3 regions of the Paenibacillus sp. FSL R5-0810 genome follow, and region 1 is predicted to be linked to each of the others. Evidence: riboswitches for the same ligand, from Rfam matches in the RefSeq annotation. Region 1 holds a riboswitch; each other region holds the start of a gene.
What was found. A riboswitch is a leader RNA that binds a small molecule or an ion and turns the genes downstream of it on or off. The one in region 1 is predicted to bind cyclic di-GMP.
Positions count from the first base shown of each region.

Region 2: another riboswitch for cyclic di-GMP. It lies ahead of MKX76_RS08985 (transglutaminase-like domain-containing protein); the one in region 1 lies ahead of MKX76_RS02215 (GTP cyclohydrolase II).
Region 3: another riboswitch for cyclic di-GMP. It lies ahead of MKX76_RS09205 (non-ribosomal peptide synthetase); the one in region 1 lies ahead of MKX76_RS02215 (GTP cyclohydrolase II).

Region 1 covers NZ_JBBOCF010000001.1:487,633-494,375, reverse strand. Annotated here, with positions in the region: gene MKX76_RS02240 (sensor histidine kinase) at 1-212, opposite strand, end outside; gene MKX76_RS02235 (response regulator transcription factor) at 209-904, opposite strand; gene MKX76_RS02230 (alpha/beta fold hydrolase) at 1,000-1,944, opposite strand; gene MKX76_RS02225 (GrpB family protein) at 1,946-2,491, opposite strand; gene ribD (bifunctional diaminohydroxyphosphoribosylaminopyrimidine deaminase/5-amino-6-(5-phosphoribosylamino)uracil reductase RibD) at 2,817-3,974, opposite strand; gene MKX76_RS02215 (GTP cyclohydrolase II) at 3,992-4,741, opposite strand; cyclic di-GMP riboswitch class I at 4,924-5,017, opposite strand; gene MKX76_RS02210 (SDR family NAD(P)-dependent oxidoreductase) at 5,393-6,148, opposite strand; gene MKX76_RS02205 (VOC family protein) at 6,443-6,743, shown strand, end outside.
Region 2 covers NZ_JBBOCF010000001.1:1,988,415-1,995,157, reverse strand. Annotated here, with positions in the region: gene MKX76_RS09000 (DUF896 domain-containing protein) at 68-304, shown strand; gene MKX76_RS08995 (helix-turn-helix transcriptional regulator) at 426-1,358, shown strand; gene MKX76_RS08990 (DinB family protein) at 1,424-1,960, shown strand; cyclic di-GMP riboswitch class I at 2,111-2,196, shown strand; cyclic di-GMP riboswitch class I at 2,259-2,346, shown strand; gene MKX76_RS08985 (transglutaminase-like domain-containing protein) at 2,360-3,160, shown strand; gene MKX76_RS08980 (collagen binding domain-containing protein) at 3,447-6,743, shown strand, end outside.
Region 3 covers NZ_JBBOCF010000001.1:2,043,509-2,050,251, reverse strand. Annotated here, with positions in the region: gene MKX76_RS09210 (hypothetical protein) at 1-857, shown strand, start outside; cyclic di-GMP riboswitch class I at 1,566-1,660, shown strand; gene MKX76_RS09205 (non-ribosomal peptide synthetase) at 1,870-4,029, shown strand; gene MKX76_RS09200 (hypothetical protein) at 4,043-4,228, shown strand; gene MKX76_RS09195 (carbohydrate ABC transporter permease) at 4,356-5,246, opposite strand; gene MKX76_RS09190 (ABC transporter permease) at 5,312-6,202, opposite strand; gene MKX76_RS09185 (extracellular solute-binding protein) at 6,303-6,743, opposite strand, start outside.

The DNA of each region.
Region 1 (6,743 bases):
GACCGGTTGGCGTTCACTAGATAGTCCTGATGCGTCCGTACATTGGCCGCCTCCGCTTCCTGAGCGAATGTATGCTCCAGACGGACGCGCTGGTCCTCCTTTATGCCTGCGAGCACCAGCGAGCTCAGCACGACGAGAATCGAGATGAGGAGCAGGGCAAGCAGAAGCGCCGCCTTCCATTTCAGGCCAATGCGCAGCCGGGCTTGGCTCATGACGGGTTCTCCGTGCTTTTGTAGCCGATCCCGTATACGGTCTGAATGACTTCATGCCAATCACCCAGCTTTTTCCGAAGGCGCTGTACATGAATATCCACCGTTCGCGTTCCGCCCGCAAATCCCATATCCCACACCTGCTCGAGCAAATCTTCTCTGGAAAATACCCGCTCCGGATTTCGCGCCAGCAATGCCAGCAGGTCGAACTCCTTCGGCGTCAGCTCCAGCTGCTTGTCATCGGCCTGAACGGTACGGCTTAACAAGTTAATCGACAGGCCGGCAAGACGGACGAGCTTCTCTTGAGAAGCAGGCGCTTCTGCCGTTTCATGCGCTCGGCTGCGCCGGGACAAGGCTTTAACCCTGGCAATAAGCTCCCGCATATCAAACGGCTTGGTCATGTAATCATCGGCGCCGAGCTCCAGGCCCAGCACTTTATCGACAATGTCATCTTTTACCGTCAACAGCAGGATCGCCGGCCGCTGACGATCGCCAAGCCGCCGGCATACATCATATCCGTTAAGCTTCGGCATCATGACATCAAGCACCATGACATCCGGATCGAACGATTCGACGCGATCGAGCGCCTCCTGACCGTCTCCGGCCGTTTCAACCGTGTGGCCTTCCCTGCGCAATGCATAAGCAATCGCGCTGGCTATACTAAATTCATCATCTACGACAAGTATTTTTGTCATCAGCTTAATGAGCTCCTTTTTACTCGCCTTTCGTTGCTCTATGTATAGCATATTTGAGGGCAGATTTCATCTTTCGAATATTTACGCCACACAGACTAAGCGTCAGAACCTAATACGAATTGAATCACTTCCTGTGCATAGCGTTCAGGCTCCTCAAGTCGCGGAAAATGCCCGCTTCCCTCAAGCACCACCATACGTCCGCCCTTTACCGTCTCCATGTAGGCCTGCTGCTGCGTTTCACAGCAGACGGGATCAAATCTTCCTGCAATCAGCAGCGAGGGCTGGGACAGCTTGAACAGCTCAGGGATCAAGCTGTCCAAGAACTTCCCTTCCGCCTCAAGCTTTGCCGCGTGAACCCGATTCTTCGCCCACATGCTTGCATCCGTAATATGACGATCCATCTTGCTATTGTAATCATCCGGGTCCATTCCGTGAAAATAAATGTTGTCACGCTTCGCGCCTAAGCCTTGTCCGATTCGGCCCCATGCCTGCCACAGCTTAAGCGATGTATGCGAGCAGGCGAGATAGGATCTGCACAGGTCAGCCTCCTCTACATGGTCTAAAGCCCGATACATACCCTGCGCTTTTGCAATTAGACTTCGCATAGATGCACTAGCATCAAAACAAGGTCCTTCAAATATTACTTTGTTTACGGATTGTGGATAATGAACGGCATACCTGAACGCAACGATTGCACCGAAGGAATGTCCGAGAAGCGTCCATTTTGCAATACCTAACTTGACCCTCAGCGCTTCGCAGTCCTTGATTATATCCCCCAAACCGAATCTTTCATCCTCCGATATAGGATCTGATCGCAATACGCCCCGCTGATCCAACGCAACCACCGTCATGTGAGATGATAAGACGCCGGCCTGATGCCAGCAAAAATCAACACAGCTTGCCCCGGGGCCTCCGTGCAAATATAATAATGCCGCATCCTTTGACCCACCAGACAATTCGACATACAGACGGGTTCCGCGTACAGCAATAAGTCCTCTCTCCACACGATCTGGATATCCCCCGTTTTCGGTTGTTGGCATGCTACTCCCCTCCGATATCAAGCTGGCGCACCCACTCCGAATCTTGCCTGGCCCACTCAATGACAGAGCGGATAAAATCATCCTTCCCGTTCGTATAGCTTACCCGGTCATGCTTAAACTGTGCTTCAAGCTCCTTTTTTAAGTTAAAATACTGTTCGCGCGTCGCAGTATCCTTTTTCAAATACTCCCTAAATAAAAGTTGATCAGCCCAGTGCTTCCCTTGATACCGGTAGATATGCAGATGATGCGTCCCTGCCCGCCACAGGCCCCGCCTAAAAAACATACGCTCAGGGAACTCCGGTTTGGGGACATATTCGTAACCGATCTGCTCCAGGCGCCGAATATAGCGCTCATCCACTAGCCCCAGTTCACTAACGCCTGCCATGATATCAATCGTCGGCTTGGCTCCCAATCCTTGAACCGCTGTACTGCCGATATGTTCGATGCGGACCTCAAGACCTGTCATAGCGGACAATATCTTTATTTTTTCTTGCGCAAAAGCATGCCGCCATTCCGGCTCGTAGTCCATGACTACAACCTCTTCCATATTAGTCCTCCTATATTAAAGAGTTGCTTTTTGGTTACCTGTCTACAGGATCGCATTATGATTTACAGTTGCCCTGGATAAAGTCCTTGCTACAAAAATATACCATCTAATACATGCGATCAATATGGCGCTTGATCACCCTTTGGATCCAAAGATAAGGCCGTCTGTTGAAGCTCTCTTTGAGATGCAGAGAAAAAAGTTGATTTTAAAATGACTCTTTGACATCGATGATGGATTCAAATTCACAGATGAGAAAAACGGCAGTATCCGGCTGCCGTTTTCTCTCATTCATAATATAATATTTTCTATATTGGCATATATACTACTAGCTACTCAGGGTAGTAAGTTCTTCATTTAGATAATCTATTACGTAGGTACTCCCTGAGGCGGAACTATCATCATTCGGATAAGCGGTGATGCAAATATCTTCGCCGATTTGTTGAACTGAATGAATCTTTACCCGCAGCGCTTCATCCATTAATTCTAAATCCGAGCCTGCGTACGGCGAGATGGATTTCCGTCCTCCCAACACTTTGGGGGCGATATAAATCATCCATTTGTCAATAAGGTTGGCCCGAAGGAAGGATCCGTTTACTTCGCTGCCTCCTTCTACCAGCAGGTCGGTAACACCTCGCTGATATAACATATCCGATAATGCATGGAGGTCCAGCCCGTAACGGTTCACAGGAACGAACAGAATTTCAATTCCTTTTTGCTGCAGCATGCGCACTCTTTCCGGATCAGCATCCTCCTTCGTGACTACCCATGTCTTTGCTGCTGAACAGTCGGTAACTTTGGCATCCTCAGGCAGTCTCAAATTCGAATCTAAGATGACCCGTATGGGATTCTTCCCGCTTTCTTCTGGCAGTCGGGTCGTAAGGAGGGGATCATCCGCCAAAACCGTATTAATTCCTACTAAAATGGCATCGACTTTGTTTCTTAATTTATGTACCACAAGCTGTGTTTCATCACATGTAACCCATTTAGAATGTCCCGTCGACGTGGCAATTTTCCCGTCAAGCGTCATGGCTACTTGGGAAATAATAAACGGCCGTCGTTTTGACATATTGTGCACGAAACGTTCATTGAGTAATTCGGCTTCCTTCCCCAATACACCCACATCAACTTCTATCCCATGCTCTCTCAATAATTGAATGCCTCTTCCGGCCACCATCGGATTCGGATCCTGCATCGCCACGACAACTCTTGCGACTCCCGAGTTGAGGACGAATTCTATACAAGGAGAGGATTGAGGACTTGGTTCCAGCGTCACATAGAGCGTTGCGTCTTCGGTATATCCTTCAGCCATTTTGAATGCATGCACCTCCGCATGAGGTTCCCCTGCATTTCGATGAACACCTGCACCGACTACTTGTCCATCTTTAACAATTAGTGCGCCAACAACCGGGTTCGGGTTCGTTTTCCCATTGGCCGTACCTGCCAGTTCCAATGCCAGCCTCATAAAATGTTGGTCTGAATTCATACGATTTACACTCCCCGTCATAATAAAGCCGTCTCCACCAAGGAGTTATAGATATGACCTGATTTTTCGATTTTCGTTGCCAAATACCGATTATTGTGCTCGGACACATCTCCCCAAATCGATACATGCTGATCGGTTACAAGTCCTTTTTCCCGCAAAGACTGCAGCTTTCTAGGATTGTTCGTAATCAGGGTGACTGGTTTTTGCCGCAAGCTCTGAAGTACACGTATGGCTTCTTCATAGGAGCGATGGTCATCCTCGAAGCCAAGACCAAGATTGGCCTCTACTGTATCGAACCCTTCCTCTTGCAAAAGATAAGCTAACGATTTAGAGAAAAGACCTATACCGCGACCCTCGTGATTCGCCAAATAAAAGAGAGCCCCGCTGCCGTTTTCCACGATCATGCGCATGGATGTCCGCAGTTGGTAGCCGCAGTCGCATCGTTTACTCCCAAAAATATCTCCCGTATGGCAAATGCTGTGCATCCGTATCAAGGCATGCTCTTCGTTAGCAAAATCACCGTATACCAGCACGGAAGACTGCTGATATGAAGCGAGATCTGCCTGAGATAATGATTCTAGAATATCATTCTTATCCATAAATGAATTGCCTGTATTTAACCAACTGTACCATTTAAATACGACTTCATGATCCTCCAATTGCACAGGGAGCCGAACGGGACCAACAAGGCCGATGTTGGGACATTCCGGCTGTTTAAGAATGGTTAATTTACTGTCTAGCAATTTCCTGACCTGGTCCGAATTCATGAATACAACTCCTTTTTTGTTATGATGGTTACAATCGATGGTTTGTTTTCCTCCCTGAAAACGTTGGCAATTTTGCGTTAGCTATTACTTCTTCAGCCTAAAAAATCCAGCCGCAGAAATGTAATTTTCTAGAAATGGACACAAAAAAACCCCTGTCTGAATAGACGGAGGCTTCCGTCGTATTCGGTAACTGGCTGGCATAGCGGATGCAAGCGATCCACCTTAGCCCCTGTAGCTTTGCGTCGCCACTTTTCAGTGGGTTTGCCATTATCGTACGATGTCATTTCATAAAATTAATCCGCGATTGTTGTCGATCATGGAAAGGCAACACCAAATCAGAAACAATCGAAAGTAATAGCTTTTTGTCGATATGACTACAAATTGAATATAAAATACAACATCATGAATTGCAACCAAAATATAATTCGATCCGAAGGACGATTAAAGATTACCGTTTTCCCGCCCACTTTCTAAACTAGGACTCTGAACCCACACTTCAAATGGTCCGCTTAAGCTTTATTTCAAATGACGGCTTCGTAATGTATTCCATATAAGCGATCGTGCCGGTAAACTCCAACGATTCCGCCAACGGCAACAATATGGGTTGGCATGATCATGGCATTCGCCTCCGCTCGTTATTCTTGCTTATCATCAGCTTTTCGAGGAATAAACCTCATTGTAATTCACGATGGCTCCAGGGGAATGCTCTTCATCTAAAATGCGAAGCAGATGTTCTCCAATCTCGGCAGTAGACAGCAGCTGCCCTGATTCAAAGGCCTGGGAAAATGCACCGGCCAGCTCAAACTGCTTCTCATCCTGTCCTCTGGCCATGCTCTGCATTTCCGTATCCACCATGCCGGGATTGACGGCAATAATCTGAACCGGGTTCTCTCGGCTTGCTTGCTCTGCCCCTACGCACTGCGTGAACATATTCAGCCCGGCTTTTGCGGTACAATATGCGCTCATGGAAGGAGCGGGGTATACCCCCGAACCCGAAGAAATATTCATTATTTTCCGCCGTGCCTTATACCTGTTTGTTTGGTTCAAAAAGCAAGAGGTTAGAATCATCGGCGCAATAAGGGTAATTTGGACATTCTTCGCAATCTCGGCTGCGCCGCATTGTTCAATTTTCCCGAGTGGTTCCAGCATCGAGGCATTATTAATGAGGTAGAGCGTATCGGTATCCGCAAGCTCAATGCTTCTTATGATATTCTCCATCAACTGCTCTAGACCCGAGGGGTCACTCAAGTCATACACATAATGAGTGTAACGCTCATAACGATCCAGTGTGATCGAATGGTTTCTCGCAATTCCGTAGACGGCATGCCCCTGCTGAAGAAGCATCAGTGCAAGCTGTCCTCCGATCCCTCTCGACGTGCCCGTTATAATATAGTGTCTTTGGCTCATCTTTCGCACCTCCATTTTATCTCATCCAACCGCCTTGCATGCTTTTCATCAAACATTTTGCCCTCGCGCTGGATGGAGACCTTCTGATTGGATGAATATTCCACACCATATGGATTTCCAGTTTCAATTGCTATTCTCCTGCCTGTGGCCTTCGTAGATTTCGATGTCGCCCTTAATCTTGGGCACCCTGCGAGATACATTCTTAGCAATTTAGAAGAAACCGCTGTGCTGCGGCTATGGTACGATGGGATCAGTAGAAACCCATTCCCGTAGATTCGAAAGGAGCTGCATCTGATGAATCCCACCATTCAGAGGATATCGCCAAACCTGTGGTTCAACAACGAAGCTGAGGAAGCGGCACGTCATTACGTTTCAATCTTTAACGATTCTAAAATTACAAGAGTTACGCGTCACGGGTCGGAGCAGAACGAACATCACCCGGTAGAAGAAGGCAGCGTCATGACGGTGGAATTCCAGCTGGAGGGCCAGCAATTCGTCGCTTTGAACGGGGGGCCCCAGTTCCATTTTACAGAGGCGATTTCATTTATCGTCCATTGCGAGAGCCAAGAAGAAATCGATTATTATTGGGAGAAGC
Region 2 (6,743 bases), 1.5 Mb from region 1:
AAAGTTCAATCCTTTTAAAGTAAACTAACAAATACATCTTAATTATATGGAAGGGTGAACGATGACGATGACCATTCCTTCATTGCATAGAATCAATGAACTGAGCCGCAAGCAGAAGTCCGAAGGATTGACACAAGAAGAATATACCGAACAACAAAAGCTTCGTCAGGAATACTTGAAAGACATCCGGGGCCAGGTTCTCTCTACGATGTCTACCCTGAAAGTTGTGGACCCGAATGGTGACGATGTTACCCCTGAGAAATTGAAAATAACTCAGCAACAGAATCGGTCAAAGCTGAACTAAGGCTCACTGCGTAAAGCGATGGTCCGTAATATGGATGATTGACGTGGTCCATTTATGATCCCGGAAGACAGACAATTTGTCTGTTTTTCGGGTTTTTATGTAATAGCGGAGGGAAGAAACGATGAACAAAACCGAGCGCCAGTTCGCGATTATGCTTGAATTGCAGCGGAGCAAGGTGCTGCGGGCGGAAGACTTGGCTGCCCACTTCGAGACAAGCGTGCGGACAATATATCGAGACATGCAAGCGCTCAGTGAAGCCGGGGTTCCGATACTTGGGTCTCCAGGGCATGGGTATTCCCTAATGGAAGGGTACTTTTTGCCGCCGGTTGGTTTTACTGCGGAAGAGGCGGTGGCATTGCTCATGGGTACGGATATGATAGAACAGCGGCTGGATGGTGACTATAAAGCGGCTGCGAAGTCGGCTCGACACAAGATTGAAGCGATACTTCCTGAACCCATTCGTGAGGCTTCGGCGGATGTCCGGGAAACGATGCGATTTCTTCATCCCGGCGAGCGGGGAGAGGACGATCTCGGGCAGGTTCGTCGTGCCATATTGGAGCGGCGGAAATTAAGGATGATGTACCTTAACAAATTTCCGGATTCGGATGGAAAACGACTAAATGAGCGGATCGTTGCTCCATATGGACTTGTGCTCGTTCAAGGGAAATGGATCATGATCGCACGATGCGATCTGCGTCAGGAGATTCGTCATTTCCGATTATCGCGGATGAGGGATGTTACGGTGCTTGAAGAAAGGTTTATCCTTCCCCAAGGATTTAAGCTGAGTCAATATCGTCCGTCTGACGACCGTAACGTACAAGTGCTGATTCAGGTAAATCCGGAAATGGCCGATAAAATCGCCGAGACCGCGAGCTTCTATATGGAGGCTGCTGAGCAAAGGGAACACAGTCTTCTGGTCCACTTTCGGGTCAGACAGCCGGAAGAGCTGCTGCCCCATATTCTCAGCTGGGGAGGGGACGTGGAGGTGCTGGAACCTGATTCTTTCCGTGACCGGATTCGTGAAGAAGCTGAAAAAATGTTAAAACGCTACTGACACGCTGTTGTCAGGAGCGTTTTTTTATATTGGGTGTATACCAGATGGAAGAGGAGATATTCATGATGAGAAATACAGTGGAAGCCTTGCAGGCGTTTGAATCAACAGTAGCAATTTATTTGAATGAGCTGGAGCACCTGGAGCTGGAGCAATTGCATATCAAACCGGACGAAGAGGACTGGTCCATTGGGCAAATGTATATGCATTTGATTCAATCGGCTCAATATCTGCACCTGCATAATGTTGATCAATGTTTGGCCGGAAACGAAACAGCCATCGAATCCTCTGGGGAAAAAACGGAGAGAGGCAGGGCGGTATTCGAACTCGGAAGTTTTCCGCCCGTAAGGATTCGAATTCCAGCTTCACCGCAGTACACGCCGCAGCAGCCCGCGAGCAAAGAGCAGTTAGTTGAGGGTCTTCAGGGAGTAGTGGAACGGATGAAGCGTACGGAAGCGGATTTGCATCAAGCAAACAGCAGCCGTACGATTCCTCATCCCGGCTTCGGAGCCTTAAACGCCAAAGAGTGGTTTCTGCTGGTGGAGATGCATTACAGGCACCACCTGCTGCAGCTCGATCGGTTAAAAAAGGAGCTGTCCCTTTAAGGATTTCCCTAACGGATTGATGATCAAGCGGGATTGATACAAAAACGTCTCTATGGAGACGTTTTTTGTTGTCGTTCGTCGTCTATCAATCTCAAAATTTGCTTGATAGAATTAGAGATATTTGGTATGATGAACTCACATAAAGCTACTCACGATAAACGGCAAACTTGTCGAAAGGCAAGGACGCAAAGCTACAGGGCCTTCTTGATCCCAATCAATGGCAGCCAGCTACCGAACGAAGATGCTTTTTTTGTTTTTTATATGAGATTTTTATTCAATTAATTCTTTGAAAACTCTATTACGATAACGGCAAACTTGTCGAAAGATAAGGACGCAAAGCCACAGGGCCTTCTTGATGAGCAGTCAATGGCAGCCTGGCTACCGAAGGGAGTTTACAGTATGCGCAACATGGTGTTGGCTATTGTAGGGTTTATTGCGTTATTCATGCTAGCTCCGGCTGCACAAGCTTCGCAAGCTGGAGATTGGCTGGATTTGGAGCAGCTCGACCAAGGAGTCATCGTCGTTCGCTATGACGTGAAAGCGGACACGAAGACCAAGCTTATGATTGCGAAAGGGCAAAACAAGTATACATATACGCTTTTACCGGACAAGCAGCAGGAGACCTTTCCGCTGCAGATGGGAAATGGTCGTTATACCATAACAGTACTGGAGCAGGTCAACGGTACCAAGTATAAGATCGTTCAAGAAGCGGAAGTTAAGCTTCAACTAACCAATAGCAGCAGGGTGTTCTTGAACTCGGTACAAAATATCGATTGGCGTTCAAGCGACAAGGCGGCTCAGCTTGCAAAGAAGCTAACCCGGTTTGCAGACACCGACGAGGAAAAAGTAAAGCTGATCCACGAATATATCGTCGATACGATCCGGTACGACAAAGCACTCGCCTCCAGTGAGCTGACGGACTATCTTCCCAATATTGACCGCACGCTGTCAGGGAAAAAAGGCATGTGTTATGATTACGCCTCCTTGTTCGCATCCATGCTGCGGAGCATGGACATTCCGACCAAGCTTGTGATGGGGACAACAGATTACGTCGATGTTTACCACGCTTGGAATGAAGTTTATTTAAACGGCCGGTGGGTAACGATTGACACGACCGTGGATGCGGGATGGAAAAGCAAGGGTGCCGGATTCAAAATGATTAAAGAGGCATCGCGTTATTTCGCAGCCAAGTATTATTAAATTTTATAGCAAAAACCTTAAGCTTTGGACCATTGTCCAAGGCTTATTTGGGTTTTTATTCAGAAAATATTCAGAATCGGGCGTTACAATGCTAGAAGCTCAATTGGTTCTGAAGGAAAATACAGGCACCAATGTATCGTGCGCCAAATAAAAGTAAGCGGAGGTGATGGACGAACAAATCTCTTGTCGGCATATCATCCGAGAGATGGTTGGCTCGATTTGCGCACGCGAAAGCAACATCGGAACCAAATATATTGAGGGTAATGGAGAGGCTGAGGGAGAGATCATGAAGAAAAAAGTAAGTGGAATCGTATTGGCTCTGCTGCTTATGCTCCAAACGTTGTTTGGAGGATCGGACTGGACGGTCAATGCATCGAGCAATGTTCCAGAACCGGTAAGCGTGCAGGATTCAGTGTATGGAGTGACGGATGATGTTTATGGCCCATCCGAATCAGAAATCAATAATGATAGCATTTTAACCAAAGTTGTGTTAACCGACATGGACGGCACCGTCATAGATGCCGTTTATAACCCGGACAGCAGCCTGGATATCGGTGCAGCCGTTAATCTAAGCTATGAATGGGAGCTGCCGAACGGTCACAACTATAAAAATGGAGACATATTTACCTTCGAGCTGCCGCAGCAGTTTGAAATCTTCACGGATATTGACTCACCGCTCGTTTCCGGTCAAGGTGAAGTTGGCCGTTTTACGGTGGACCGAAGCGGCAAAGTTGTGATGACCTTCAATGATTACGTGGAGAGCCATTCCAACATCAGCGGTAAGCTGGAAATTCGTACAGAATTCAAGAAGGAAGTTCTTAAAGGTAGCACCGAAATCATTATTGCTATTCCGATAAAGGGCGGGGTTCAGACCGTCATTGTGAACCTGAAGCCGCAAGGCGGAAAGCTGATCGAGAAGCAAGGGAAAGCGATTGGCAAAGACCGGATCGATTGGTCGGTTCAGATCAACAAATCGCTAAATAAAATCAAGCACGCAGTCATCACCGATGAAATGCCTGAAGGCTTGGAGCTCATCGCGGATTCCGTAGAGGTATACAACCTGCAGGTTAACGGTGACGGCTCAGCCGTTCTTGGCGATCAGCTGGATGCTGGCAAGTACAACGTCCAAACAGGCAGTGGCGGCAAACTGGAGCTTGCATTCTTGGATGAGACGATCAGCAAAGCCTACGAAATTCGCTTTTCGACGAAGCTTGTCGGCGAACAGTCCCGTTTTGAGAACACCGCTGTACTGTCTGGCGACGGGATGGAAAATGCCCAATCAACGACTACCGTAACGGTAGATCGCGGCAGTTTCTTGGATAAGACATATAGCCAGGACAAGGACACCGGAATCATCACTTGGACGGTGAAATTCAATTTCAACGAGAAGGAGATTCCGAGCGCTCAAGCCATCATTACGGACCAAGTTAGCGAGAACCATTCCTGGATTGCCGATTCGCTGAAGGTGTATAACGAGGATTCGAAGGATGCCAGTGCTTTGGTATCACCGGATGAATACACCGCTGTTGCGAAAAGTAAGCACGGATTCGAGCTACAATTCAAGAAGGATATCGATTCGCCTTATACGATCGTGTACCAGACGGAGCCTGTCGATCGATTGAGCTCAGAAGGGCAGGAAGTCAAGAACAAAGTCGTATCAGGTGAAGCGTCCAAAGAAGTAACGGCACCGGGCTATGGAAGCCGTGCTCTGGTGAAAGGATCCTCGAACGTCAATTTTGCAACCAAAACCGCGAAGTGGAAAATTACGGTCAATGGCGATAAAAAGCCGGACGGCACCAAATACGTCATGGAGAATGTAGTTATCACGGATACGTTCCCGCAAGGCGGACTTGAATTCGTTCCGGATTCGGTAATCGTGAAAGCGGACGGGAGAGTCGTTCCAGCGAGCGAGTACACGGTGAAGGGCAATGATTTACGTGAAGGCTTTATCATCGAGTTCTCCAAGATTGACACCACCTATACGATCGAATATGAAACGAAGTTTAACATCAACTGGCTGAAGGATCGCAAATGGGACTTTTTAAACAGAGCCTCGATGACATGGGTCGAGGAAGGCAAGGTGAAAGGTCCGATTGTGCGGGATGCAAGCTTCTCCGCTGATGGTTATACCAAAAATAACGGCGGTAAAGACGGCAGCTACAATCCGATCAGCAAAGAAATTACGTGGAACGTCAAGATGAATTATAATCTTGATTCGCTTCAGGAAGCGATCATCACCGATGTACTGAAGCATGATCAGAAGCTTGTTCCGGATTCGGTCAAGGTATATGAAATGAAGCTGACTGGAGGACGGAATGGCGTTCAGAAGGGCTCGCTAGTTCCCGCTTCTCAATATGAAGTGACAGAACCATCAGAAGCTAACGGCAACAAGCTGTCCATTCGCTTGGTCGGCCCGATCTCATCCGCATACTGGATTGAATTCAAAACATCGCTGGAAGGTACATTGATTGTCAACAAAATCGATAATACTGCAGAGCTGTCCGATGGAAGCGCGAAAAAGGCAACATGGAACGCCAGCGTAACGATACCTCACGGCGGCGAATATGTGAAGAAGAGCGGCTCCCAGAACGGAAACAAAATCGACTGGGAAATTCGCATCAACGAAGGTCAGTCGCATATTTCCAACGCAAAAATTATCGATAATCCAAGTCCGAACCAGATCTTGATCGAGGATTCCTTCCGCTTGTATGCGACCAAGATCAATGCAAACGGAAAAGCGGAAAAAGCCCAAGAACTGACTAAAGGGAAGGATTATACCTTAACCATCCATAGGCTTGATGGTGATAAAGAGACATTCGAGTTGAAATTCACAAATGACATCTCTACGGCCTATATTTTGGAATATCAGTCGTTCATTATTGCTGAAGATAAAGAAGCAGTACAGAATAAGGTGGCTCTTGAAGGAGATCAGCTGAAGACGGAGATCCGGGAAACGACGGAAGAGGTTATTGTCCGTACGTCCTCCGGTTCAGGTTCGGGAGGCGGCGTTACGGGCAGCCTGGAAGTAACGAAGGTGGATCAGGACGATCAGACGAAGCCGCTGGCGGGAGCCAAGTTTGCGCTCTATGATAAGGCAGGCAAACGGACGCCGATCGTTAAAACCACGGATGATGAAGGCAAGATCCTGTTTACAAAGCTGCTGTACGACGACTATGTTTTGGAGGAGCTGGCCGCTCCAGAAGGATATAAGATCGAGCAGGCGAAGTGGGACGTAACGATTGATTCCAGCATCAAGAATCAAGACAACGTTAAGAAAATGATCGTTACAAACCGCAAGGAAGAGCCGGTTATACCTGGCGAGCCTACGGATCCAACAGATCCAACAGATCCGGAGAACCCAACGGATCCTGGCAATCCGACCGATCCAGGCTACCCGGGGAGCCCAACCGATCCGGGCAATCCGACGGACCCAGGAAATCCGGGGAACCCAACGGATCCAGGCAATCCGACAGATCCAGGTAACCCGGGGACCCCAACGAATCCTGGCAATCCGACAGACCCAGGTAATCCGGGCAATCCGACCGGTGAGGTAGAGGTGCCGGACGAGGACATTCCAAGAGGT
Region 3 (6,743 bases), 1.6 Mb from region 1:
TAACCGTGTACAACCCGGATACCGGGAAGTTTGATGTGAAACGGGACATCATTGCTGGCCATTCGATCAATTCGCTGCTTTACAAAAATGGAAAGCTCTTCATGGGCACAGGCGCCATGACCGGCGGAGAGGGAAAGCTTGCCATATACGATACAGCATCCGGCCGGGTAGAACTGGAACAGGTGCCTGTTCCGGGGAAAAAAGCAGTAACGTCTTTGATATGGGGGCCGGACGGTAACGTTTGGGGAATGGCATTAGGGGCTCTGTTCATTTATGATCCGGAGCGCCGAGAAGTTATTTACAGCAACGACCTGTTTCCAGCCGCGGATTATACGCACAGCAATCCTCGCTTGACCGTTGGAACCGACGGCAACGTGTATGGGACTATTTTTACGGGATATGTTGCCGACCGTACGTACACGAGCAAGCTCTTCAAAATCGATGCAGCAAGCAAAGCACTTTCCATCTTGTTGGAAAGCAATGCGGAAAAGCTGGCACAGGACGACTTTGGCAACTTGTATTTCAAATACGGCAGCGAGCTGATGAAGTACAGCGACCCTAATTTAGTCGTACAACTAGACAAAGTACAGCTTGAGGCCGAATCGCTCCAGCTTCACCCGGGAGATGAAGTCCGTTATTCTTACGAAGTCTTCCTTGAGAGAGGAAGAAATACTAAGGAGTTATCCGGCGCTCACATTGAGTATGTGAGCAGCCGTCCGGATAAGGCGGAGATCGATCCAAAAGGAAAGATTATCGCCAAGCAACCGGGGCAGGCCGAGTTGTCGATTCGAATTACATTAAACGGGGTAACCGTTGAATCTAATAAAATCAAGGTAAAAATAACCGGACCTTTTTAAAACTGTTCATGACAGATAGCAATATGAGGCCGTTGTCCTGGACAACGGCTCTTTGCTTTATTGTCCAGTGATCCCAGTGATCCATTAGACAGCGAACTTGAAGAATGGAATTACCAAATGAGTTGAAATTATGGAAGTTTTCGCGTCGGATGGAAGTTGTCCTAATTAGTTATAAAACGGTATTTTAGTCCCGGAGGACAAGCGACAAAAGTTATTGGCTATAATGATTTCCGTTGTCGTAATTAGGGCAATGGATATAGGTTCGACATTGAAAAATAGAACTATTGTCTTGATTAACCATCGTCCAATATCCAAGTAACAACAGAAGAATACACAGGGATTTAGGACAATGAATACCGCTTCTATTAGGGTAAGGGCGTAATTTGTGGAATTCTGCCGAGGGACAAAAAACGTGTGTAAGCCTCTGTTCTTAATCGATTTTTATTAGTAATAACGTATCCCTGTCTTCTGTTAAAAATAGCGATAATACATAGTTAGGTGAAGTTTGGTGAAACAGCGCACAGATAAAATTAGTAAAAATTAACTATCGCGACCTAGAGTTATATGATGGTTATCAATATCATCAAAACCATTCTTGAAACACAATATTGAACAAAAGACCTATCGATTTTCAATTGGAAACAAGATACAGTAAATGTAAATCGAATACATAATATAATCATGGTTTACAAATTAAATACTATTTTTGTACGACAATAGCAAACCCACCGAAAGGTGGCGACGCAAAGCTATAGGGGCTAATGCGGGACCTACTGCAACCGCAATGCCAGCCAGTTGCCGAATACAACGGGAAACCTCCGTTTTATTCATTATTTTGAATTGATGAAAGGGGTTTTTTTGACGTTCCAAAAAACAACGGCAGCTTCGCTATAACAAAAAAACTAGTCTGGTGTTGAAGGGGGACGCTATTTCATTACAGAATGCTAAGAGGATTTTTCTGTTCGTTAACAATCAGACATTAATGAATCGATAATCCGGGAGGTAGATGGTCATGGAACAAACGACAAGTGAAGTAACAATTGACGAATTGCCAAGAGGGGGATGGACCAACGATGAAAGAAACCGGGTTAGTTTTTCCCTTGATTTTGCAACGACCCGAAAACTCCATGAACTGGCGTTCAATTTCGGAATAACTGTGGATATGGCACTTATGGCTTGTTATGCGATTCTGCTTGCCAAATATACCGGCGAGGATGATCCTGTAATCGGGTATCTGTTGGAAAGACAGATGTTTCCTATACGTTACTCTCCTACTGTACATAAGCCATTAGGTAAGTTTCTGTTAGAGGTCAAGCATACCACGATGCAAGCACTCGAGGATCGGAAAATGCGAAAGAATCTGAACGGCAATCCGTTCATCAAAGCGGCCTTTACTTGGCAAAGTGCCAATACCACTCCTTATGAATCCGATCAGTTGGGGACGTTTGAGCTTGCTTTGACGGCTTTTAAGAAGGAATCTATCATGATGCACATTGAATATTCGGCCCGGTTGTACAGAAAAGAAACGATCGAGCAGATGGGCGGCCATTTGAGCCGAATTGTGCATGAAGTGTTTGATTTCCCCGAGAATGCGATTGCCGACATACGCATGATGTCGGAAGTAGAGGAGAGACAGATTCAGGCTTTCAGCAGAACTAAGACGGACTATCCTTCCGGCCAAACGGTCCATTACTTGTTTGAGGAGCAGGTGCGCTTAAACCCCGATCGCCCGGCGGTCATGACCGAGAAACATCGGATGTCCTATCGGGAATTGAACGAACACGCGAATCAGCTTGCAAAAGCACTGCAGTATCACGGCGTTAGGCCGGAGAGCGTCGTTGGCATTATCGCGGACCGGTCTGTCAGCATGATTGTCGGGCTTACAGCCATATTGAAAGCGGGCGGCGCATATATGCCCATCGAAGCCGATTCTCCGCGTGAAAGAATCGAATATATGCTCGAGGACAGTCAGGCGGGATTTTTGCTGGCCCCTTCCAGTTGGAAGCCTGACATTGCATTTAAAGGAAAAGTAATTTATTGGGACAACGCGCAGCAAAACCTCGACAACGGTTCCCATACGATATCTGCTGTAACCTCGCAAAGTTTAGCGTATATCATCTATACTTCCGGATCAATGGGGACTCCGACAGGGGTCATGGTTGAACATCGCAACATCGTAAGCCTGGTCAAGAATACCAATTATTTCAACTTTTCCAAGGAGCATCGGATTTTGCAAACCGGTAAAATTGCGTCCGATGCGTCGACCTTTGAAATTTGGGGATCCCTTTTGAACGGATCTACCTTGTATTTGATGAATGACACGGACTCATTTGACATTCACAAATTGAAGGAAACCATCATCGACCACTTTATTACGGCTTGGTTCCTGACTACGGCTCAGTTCCATAATCTGGCCGAACTGGATCCGGGCGTCTTTCGTACGGTAGACACCTTGCTAATCGGCGGAGAAGCGTTATCGCCGAAGTACGTAAATGCCGTAAGGAAGAGGTGCCCCGATCTGCGGATGATCAATATGTACGGTCCGACGGAAAACACGACGTTCTCCACTTATTTCCCGATCGAACGTGATTTCGAAACCGCCATTCCAATTGGCAGACCAATATGCAATTCCTCCGCTTATATCCTTGATAAACAGTTAAATCTTCAGCCGATCGGAGTAGTGGGAGAGCTTTGCGTCGGAGGAGACGGTATCGCGCGGGGGTATGTGAACCGGCTGGAATTGACAGAAGCCAAGTTTGTGGAACATCCGCTCCTTGGGGAACGGTTATATCGAACGGGGGATTTGGCCATGTGGCTGCCGGATGGCAATATCGAAATGATCGGGCGAATCGACGATCAAGTGAAGATCCGAGGGTATCGAGTGGAACCGGGAGAAATCGAGACTCGGCTATTGGAACACAATGGAATCTCGAAAGCCGCGGTAGCCATCAAAGCCGACAGAAGTGGAAATCCGATAATATGCGCGTATTTTGTTGCGAAACAGGTGTTGTCCGAAACGGAAGTGATGGCGTATTTAGCCCGAAATTTACCTGAATATTTCCTGCCCTCTCTTGTAGTACAAGTGGAAAGCTTGCCGCTCACCCCTAACGGGAAAGTCGATAAAAAAGCTCTGCCGGACCCTGATTTTCTTCGTCCGATGCTCGTTAACTGACACGAAGCGATAAATGAATCGAAAGCAAATGCTTAATAAGATTTGGCTGGACAAGGATGCCGTGCAAATCGAGACCGCATATTTGACCAAATCCGTCGATCCTTTATGTACAGTCAGCACCAATGATGGACGGGAGGACTCCGTTTCCAATAACCGAAGCGATTATACGGGAATGAATTGTCTACCCGGCGCACCATAGCCGCAAAAAGGGGCCGTTTCTCAAGATCTAAGATCATGTGGAACGGCCCCTATTTTCAGTATGTTTTACTTTAAAACGTAAAGAGAATGGCATAGATCTCTATAATCTGTTGTCCTGGGTGGGTAAGCTACTCTTTAACCGAACCCAGCGTAATCCCGTGAATGAAGAAGCGCTGGAGGAACGGATAGACGATGAGGACGGGCAGCATCGCGATGAAGATCTTGGCGGCATCGAGTGTCCGGTTGGACAACTCCGACAAGCGGCGGTACTGGTCCTCAGACATCGTCGATGGATCGACCGAGACGACAAGCTGCTGGATATACGTCTGGAGTGGATAGAATTGTTCACGGGACATGAAGATCAGACCGTACAAAAATTCATTCCAGTGATACACGATACTGAACAGCGAGACGGTCGCCAGCACCGGCACGGCCAGCGGGATGTAGATCTTGAACAGGATGTACCATGGTCCCGCGCCGTCGACCAGGGCGGCTTCATCCAGCTCCTTGGGCAGGTTGCGAAAGAAGTTCATCGTGAGGATGACGTTGAAGACGAGGGTCTGCGCACCGCCGACCAGGACAAGTGCCCAGATGCTGTTTAGCATGTTGAGCTCTTTGACCGTCAGATAAAGCGGGATCAGGCCGCCGTTGAATAACATCGTGAAAATGAGAATCCACATGAACACATTGCGCCCCTTGAGCTCTTTCGCTGTCCGCGAGAGCGGATAAGACATGAGCACAACCATGATAAAGTTGAGCGAAACCCCCAGCAGCACTCGCTGGGTCGAGATCCAGAAGGACCGGAAGAACTGATTGTCATTGAGAATCTGGGCATATGCGTTAAGATTGAAATCGACCGGCCATAGCCAGACTTTGCCGGCCGCAGCGGCTGAGTTGGAGCTAAGCGAAAGGGAGAGCGTGTACCAGATCGGCAGGATGCAAGACAAAGTTATGCCTATCAGGACAACAATCAGTATAATATCCGTCACGCGGTTGCCGAACGTCCGATCTCTGACCACGGTCAGCACCTCCTACTCTAGTTGGAATGGGATGCGTTTGTATAGCTTTGCATCAGGATGAATCCTTAGAATATGCGATAGTTAACAAAACGGTAAGCCAGATAATACGAGACGGATATCAGCAGGAAGCCTACAACGGACTTCAGCAGGCCGACGGCGGTCGCAAGTTCATATTGCAGGTTGAGCAAACCTGTACGATAGACCCAGGTGTCAATAATATCACCTGTCGAATAGACGAGCGGGTTATACAGATTGAAGATTTGGTCGAAGCCCGCGTTAAGCACATTACCCAAGCTAAGTACCGTAAGCAATACGGCTGTCGTGCGGATCCCGGGCAGCGTAATATGCCAGAGACTTCTCCAGCGTCCTGCGCCATCGATGTTAGCAGCCTCGTACAGTGCCGGGTTGATTCCGGTAAGCGCAGCAAGATAGATAATGGTACCAAAACCGAATTCCTTCCAGACGTCACTGCCGACTACGAGGAACGGAAACAGCTGGGCATCGGCAAAGAACAGTTTGGGCTGGAATCCGAACAAAGCTGTCAGTTGATTAACGGGTCCGTTATAGGAGAACAGATCGAGTACAATGCCCCCCAGAATAACCCAGGATAAAAAGTGAGGCAGATAGACAATGGTCTGAATCCAGCGCCTGAGAATCATCAGACGCAGCTCATTGAGCATCAGTGCAAACAGCAGGGGCGCAATCAGGTTGGCGACAATCTTCATGGACGCGATGACTAGCGTATTGCTGAAGACTTCCTGTGTATCCTTCAGCAAAAACATATACTTGAAGTGTTCAAGCCCCGCCCAATCCGAGCCCAGTATTCCTTTGCCTGGATTAAAATATTGGAACGAAATGATGATGCCGAACATCGGAACGATGCTGAAGACGAACAGCCATAGAAATCCCGGAATCAGCATCAGATAATAATGTTTGGCGAAGCCTTTCATTCGCATGACAGCACTCCTTTCCCCGCATCCTGCATCGAGTGTTCCAGAGCTCCTGACAGGTGCCTGAAGCTCTGGCTATATGATTCGTTATGAAGCCTTAAGATGATTACTGCGCAAGCGCATCCTTAACCTCTTGGGTAATCTGGTCGCCGCCTTGACGCTTCCAGTTTTCGACGAAGGTGTCGAATGTCTCTAATGGAGCCGCACCCATGATGATGCGCAGAAAGGTCTCATCCTCTAACTTGCGCAGATTCACCCAACGGCTCTCCATTAGTGGCGTTTGCTCATACAGAAGACTGGACACCGCCTCAAACTCGGTATCAACCAGCGGCCTGCCGCCCACCATGATGGAGTACGCTCGAGTCCATGCTCCCCAATTCGCTTCCGGGTTCCATGTTGATATATCCATAGAATCGTAAGGCTCCTTTTTGATCGTCTTGATACTTGCGATATCCGAAGGCAGCAGTTTGTAGGCTTTGTCATTCGCAAAATCCTCTGCGGTTTTATTGCCTGCCAGCACATCACGGAGGGCTTTGACCGTAAATTC